One region of the Corynebacterium sp. A21 genome, then DNA from elsewhere that is predicted to be linked to it. Evidence: predicted binding sites of a transcription regulator. Region 1 holds the regulator's gene; the other holds the start of a gene.
The links. The regulator LexA, encoded in region 1, represses DNA repair genes until DNA is damaged. The targets are predictions, from matches to a motif close to CGAACANNTGTTCG.

Region 2: ACTU46_RS01385 (SAV_6107 family HEPN domain-containing protein) is a predicted target of LexA. The motif match lies at 1,625-1,638, and genes of this name have one in related genera.

The regions. Positions count from the first base shown of each region.
Region 1 is NZ_JBQPQY010000001.1:530,735-533,940, reverse strand. It holds gene nrdR (transcriptional regulator NrdR) at 1-70, opposite strand, end outside; gene ACTU46_RS02400 (hypothetical protein) at 153-332, opposite strand; gene lexA (transcriptional repressor LexA) at 815-1,537, shown strand; gene ACTU46_RS02390 (DeoR/GlpR family DNA-binding transcription regulator) at 1,839-2,618, shown strand; gene ACTU46_RS02385 (MBL fold metallo-hydrolase) at 2,941-3,206, opposite strand, start outside.
Region 2 is NZ_JBQPQY010000001.1:303,802-307,007, forward strand. It holds gene ACTU46_RS01375 (polyprenyl synthetase family protein) at 1-796, opposite strand, end outside; gene ACTU46_RS01380 (GNAT family N-acetyltransferase) at 942-1,529, opposite strand; gene ACTU46_RS01385 (SAV_6107 family HEPN domain-containing protein) at 1,731-2,156, shown strand; gene ACTU46_RS01390 (DUF3040 domain-containing protein) at 2,294-2,686, shown strand.

The DNA.
Region 1 (3,206 bases):
AGGACCCGCCCTCGTAGACCCGGGAATCAATCACCCGAGAATGGTCATGATGGCAAAAGGGACAGTACACGGGAGTTTCAGAACCTCTCTGCGGGGCCGGTCGGCATCGTAAATATCGCGCTCCCCACAGAGGACAGCGTACCCGCCCCGAATCAGCGGACGGACACAGACATTTCCTGGCCCGGCAGCGTGGTGTTCGGGACCGGCTCATCCCAGTCACCGCCGAGGACCATCCCGACCACGAAAGCAAGCCCGAAGACCGCACCCGCCAAATATGCCTGAGTAGACTCCCCCAACTGAAGTCCGCTTTTGCGCAGGCACTTCGGAGCCATGGTGACCCTGGAAGGGGTTAGTCCCTCTGTTCGAATTTCCCGGGAAAGGCGACGTATTCCGACGCCCCGAGGAGAGAGGGAAAACCCCTCCCTCGGCTCCCATATCGCCGCCGCAGGAACGACCCTGGAATCAAATTTATTGTTGATCTGTGCTGGTTGAGTGTGATTAAGAGAAATCGCCACCATCATGTCCTTTCATCCGTGGGCAATCCTAGGAACCCGCCCCGCCACACCCAAACATCTCTCGCTCAGGTATTCGAATACACTTTTCTGTTCGATTTATAACATGCCTTCGAACACTTGTCCAGATAAATCCCCCTTTTCTCGAACATTCGTGTTAAATTCGAATGTGATGGGGCAGGGTTCGCCCAGAAACCGACCAGCTGATTCGAATAGCAGGACTGTCGCCCCGCCGAAGCGGACCTACAACCGCACCGGCTGAACACTGACCCTCGTTGGTCCAGACCTAAGGAGCTTCTGACATGGCCCGCGCCAGAGCCAAAGCAACATCCTCGAAGACCACTGCCAGCGGCAAAACCCAGAAGTCGGACCTCTCCGACCGGCAGCGTCGGATCCTCGAGGTCATCCAGGATGCGGTGGTGCTGCGGGGTTACCCGCCAAGCATCCGCGAGATCGGCGATGCCGCCGGCTTACAGTCCACCTCCTCGGTGGCCTACCAGCTCAAGGAGCTGGAAAAGAAGGGCTACCTACGCAGGGACCCGAATAAGCCGCGCGCCGTGGACGTTCGAAAGCTTCCTGGAGGTGAGTTTGGGAGAGAACCTGTCGCTGCCAAGCCGGCAGCAGCCGGCAGCATCCCGGCCGAGGCAAGTTCCGCCAGCTATATCCCGGTGGTCGGTTCCATCGCCGCCGGATCCCCGATCCTGGCGGAGCAGAATGTCTCGGATTATTTTCCGCTCCCCGCTGAGATCGTTGGCGACGGCGAACTGTATATGCTGCAGGTCGTCGGCGAATCGATGCGCGACGCCGGTATTCTGGACGGCGACTGGGTTGTTGTTCGCTCCCAGCCGGTCGCCGAGCAGGGCGAATTCGTCGCCGCACTCATCGAGGGAGAGGCCACCGTCAAGGAGTTCCACAAGGACTCCACCGGCATTTGGCTCCTGCCCCACAATGACGCCTTCTCCCCCATCCCCGGCAACGATGCCGAGATCATGGGCAAGGTCGTCTCAGTGATGCGCAAGCTCTAGTCCCCAGGTAGACGGGCCACGGCATAGCTGCCGCGGTTCGAGACCGGGGATTATTAGCCACCGCCCGAACCTCACCCCCGAACTTCGTTCCGCGCAGCTGCCGCCTATACGGATATAGGTCTGCCGGATGAGCTATTTCCAGAGGTCAATGCAGTTTCTTCTGATACTTCAGAATTTTCTATTCACCCCGGAGAGGGGTGCGTGGAAAATGAATCTGCTACTGCTTCTGCCGAAAGTGGGAGAATCGGAAATTGATGGAACAACGTCACGCAGTTCGATCCCATTAGACCGAGGAAGTTGGATGTACGCTGAGGAACGCCGCCGCCAGATCGCTTCGCTGACCGCTGTCGAAGGTCGCGTTAACGTCACCGAGCTTGCGGAACGATTCGAAGTTACCGCCGAGACCATCCGCCGCGATCTTGCAGTGCTGGACCGCGAGGGAATCGTACACCGCGTCCATGGTGGCGCAGTGGCCAGCCAGACCTTCCAGACCGCTGAGTTCAGCCTGGACACCCGCTTTCGCTCGGCCTCCGCCGCAAAATCGGCGATCGCCCGGGCTGCCCTGGACCAATTACCCGCTGCCCGCGGCAGCATGTTTCTCGATGCCGGCACCACCGTCACGGCACTGGCCAACCTGATCACCGAACAACCGCGAGCCCGGGAATGGTCGATCGTGACCAATAGCTTGGTCACCGCCCTGAACCTCGCTAATGCCGGGCTGACCGAGGTGCAGCTCTTGGGAGGCAGCGTCCGCGCCATCACCCAGGCGGTCGTCGGTGATACCGCACTACGCACTCTGGCGCTGATGCGCGGCGATGTCGCGTTCATCGGTACCAACGCCCTGACTCTGGACCACGGTCTTTCCACCGCAGATCCCCAGGAAGCCGCCATCAAGGCCGCGATGGTCACCAATGCTCACAAAGTTGTCGTCCTCTGTGACTCCACCAAGCTGGGCAATGATTACCTGGTCAGTTTTGCCGGCATCAATGACATCGACGTGGTCATCACCGATGAGGGTGCTCCCGAGACCTTCCTTGAGGCACTCCGGGAACGTGAGATTGAAGTGATCATCGCGAGCTAATGCTCTGCGTTTTAAATTTGGCACCAGTTTTGTAGAGCACGGAATCGCGCAAAGAGACTGTCGGCGGAATCTTGCTGGTCATCGCTGCAGCGATTGCGCTCATCTGGGAAACTCGCCAGCAGCTGAGTCCTACTTCGCGCTCCGGGACTTCACTCGTTATCTTGGCAGTGCAGCCGCACCTATCTCCCAGCCACCCTCCCCCAGAAGCCGCCTATCGGGGAGTTCAGCCCACATGCAATCTGGTGGTGGTTGCGGGAAGTACGGGTGCTCGTTCCTTCGCAATAACAGCCCACGCTGCTAGCGAAGCGTGGGCGATCTCCTGCTATTTGGCCGCGAGATCGGCCTGATCGGTGGTCTCAATTCCATCGTCGGTGATCAGGAACGTCATGAGGTCTTCACCCAAGACTACTTCACCGTCATAGTTTTCTTTCGTGCGGGCGATCATTTCTTCATCGGTGATGCCCTCGACCTTGCCTGGAATCCCGTTGACAAAGTGCGTATAAACGGCGAGCTTCGGCTGGGCCTCGGCGAAAATCTCACCGGCCTGATCCGGGGTGGTGTGATGTGAGATCACCTGGGGCAGGACAT
Region 2 (3,206 bases), 230 kb from region 1:
CAGGCTTGCCGGTGATCGAGGGGTCACCAAAGACACCGAGTAGATCATCCCGGAGCTGGTAGGCCACACCAATATCGCGGCCATAACCGCGGAAGGCCTCGATGAGGTCTGCGCCGGCGCCGGCGATCACGGCACCCATATGTAGTGGTCGCTCAATGGTGTAGGCGGCGGTCTTGAAACGATTCACCGATTCCGCCAACTCCACCCGTTCATCTGCGGTCGCCTCAAGGCTGATATCGAGCAGCTGCCCACCAATCACCTCGGTGCGCATCGCACGCCAGGGGGAACGTAGCCGGGACAGGGCCGCAAGGCTCAGACCGGAGTCGTAGATCAGGTCGTCGGCCCAGGCCAGCGCGAGGTCACCGACCAAGATCGCCACGGATTCACCGAAGTGGGCGGCGTCCCCGGCCCACTCCTGTCCACCGTGCCGCTTTTCGACGGCGCGGTGGACCGTCGGGTTTCCGCGCCGGGTGTCCGAGGAATCGATGATGTCATCGTGGATCAGGGCACAGGCCTGGATCAGCTCCAGGGAGCTGACTGCCCGGAGCACCGCCGCAGGGTCCTCAGAGCTGTGCTCGAGGCCGCCGGCTCCGAGGAAGCCTGCCCAAGCGTAGAGCGGCCGAACCCGCTTGCCGCCACCGAGCACGAAATCACGCAGGTAGGAGACCGCGGCATCCACAGGGGCACCGATCCGGTCAATCTCGGCCTGTCGAGACCGGAAGTACTCGGCGAGCATCTCGCGCGAAGCATCGGGGATCTGGTCTATCGAGAGGGCTCTCAGGTCAGGAGCGGACAACGGCGGACCTCCGGGTCATAAATGGCGATGGATCGACTACCCACGATACCCACCGGAGCATAGACACCGGAGTTTCGGTCGGAAGGGAACTGAGGGGCCGGGGGAGATCGGTCCCTCAGAAGTGCTCCGGGCTGGTGTGGTGGACCTACTCTTCCCGTCTGGATGCCGAGATCGCCAGCGGAAGTGGAAGGCGCGTGGCCAGGATTGCAAAGGGACGCCGATCGCCGGTGAAGTGGAAATTGCGCAGCACATCCCGGAACCCGAGGGAACGATAGAGCCCGAAAGCCCGGTTGCTCTCCTGCGGCACTTCCGGGGTGGAGAGCACCGCATTGCCCGCTGGTGCGTTCCGTAGCAGTTCCGTCAGCAAGGCCCGGCCGATGCCGCGTCCTTGATTTCCGACGCGAACGTGAATCTCCGCCACCTCGAAGTAGTTCCGCAGCAACTCATGCTCCGAGTCGGAGGGGCCGCCGTTCTGATTGATCCCGCGGCGCAGTTGGAGATGCCACCAGTGGTCCGGGGAACCCAGGAAGCCATAGGCGATGCCGAGAATTTCCCCGTGCTCCACGGCGCAGACGGCGGTGAAGCCGGGCTGGTGGATTTCCCGGCGCCAGGCGTTGATGCGGGAATCCCGGATTTCGGGCTCATAGCCCATCGCCGAAATGTAGATATCGACAAATTCGGGGCAGTTTACCGAAAACTCAGGCGCTGTCAGGCGGCGGATTGACACAGTCACTTCCCTATAGAACCACGAACAGTCGGTTGGTTGGGAAAAGTGGGAGATTTTCCTCCCCGCACCCTTGCGCTGGAGAGCGCCCATATCCTAAAATTAGAACAAAGGTTCGATCCTGCTGGACTCTTGGGGTTTTTAGGTCTGGCGGGGTTGATAGTTTCAGGTGGTGTACAGGCAGAAGAGCTCGGGAAAGGGGCAGTCGCCATGGCACAGGTCATCTCCGCAACCACGCGCTTCATCCGGGAGGGTGGCCGGCGCTCGGACTTCCTTTCCCGTGCCCGGATTCTCCTGGACCAGTCTCGTGCGTATCGGACTGCCGGAAAGGTTGATCTGGCATTGGAGTACTCCTACCAGGCGGCGCTGCGGGTGGCGGGGGCCAGGATTGCGGATAGTCCGGTGGCCCGGCGCAAGCGCAAGCCGACTGATGCCTGGGGTCAGCTGCGGCTCGTGGACGAGTCCGGAATTCGCTGGGCGGGGATTTTTGAGGGTTACTCCCGCTTCCGCTCCCGGGTCTCCTCCGGAATCGAGCGTGATCCAGATCCCCGGATCGTGGCTGAGCTGATGTCCCATTCCGAAGCCTTTCTTGCCGAGGTGGAGCTGGACTTTGGTGACTCGCCAGTTGCCGCCTGAGTCACTGGCAGAAGCTCTCAGTGGCTTTCGTCTACCTTCCCCGTTGTTTTTGGCATTGTCGGGAACTTTCCCGATACTCTGGGAGTTGAGCAGATAGAGAAATAAAATAGGCTCGGATCGAACAAGCTGGAGGAACAGTGTCGCTATCAGAGCAGGAGCAGAGAGCGCTCCGAGAGATTGAGCAGTCTCTCCTCGCGGATGATCCCAAGTTCGGCGCTACTGTCGCCGGTGCGGGAGACTTTGGCGGGCCGGGTGGGGGGCTTACCCTGCGCGGTATCGCCTTGGGTGTCCTCGGTCTTGTCATGCTCATTGGTGGAGTTGCACTGTCGCAGCAGAGCTCCTGGTACATCATCCTTTCCGTACTTGGCTTCCTTGTGATGTTCGGCGCTGGAGTTTGGATGCTCCGGGGCGATGCCTCCGGTGGCATGGGACTTAACTCGCGAGGCAAGGGGCATTCCCGGAAGGCTGGGGGGTCGGCTCGGTCGAGCAAGATGGAGGAGAACTTCCGTCGACGTTTCGAGGGGCAGTAGTCCTTCTGGAATCCCGCACCTGAGGGTGCGATAGCTTCACTGAAATGGTGGAGACGGATCCGGCACACAATTGTGTGCCGGATTTTTTGATCTCTCCTGTCGGGTGGGGCGACCTTTGTCTGAGGGGCCTCCCACTGCGCCCCACTTGGCGTGGGGATGGCCAGGGAGACCTATCCCAGAGTGAGCTTTAGGCTCCCTGAGATTGCAATAAGTGCAGGTCAGGAGATTTTGTTTTGCCTATGGGACTAAAGGGGTGCTTGATTCTGATGCGATTGGTGGGGCAGGTTGGGGAAGTTCTGGCAGATTCGGCGTGTGTCGCGAGTTTTTGCCCCACACCATTTCCTCCCTGTGAACTGCGCCTATGGAATCGGGGGGCTGTGGTGGTGGGCGGGTTGCTATAAAAAGTGGGGGAGAGTGGGGTATTGTGGGGCGCAGCGGTTGGGATGACCGGGGGTTGGCCCTCTGGTTAAACCACAGCGAGAAGGAAAATCGAATCTCAGGTCAAAGAGATGAGGAAAGG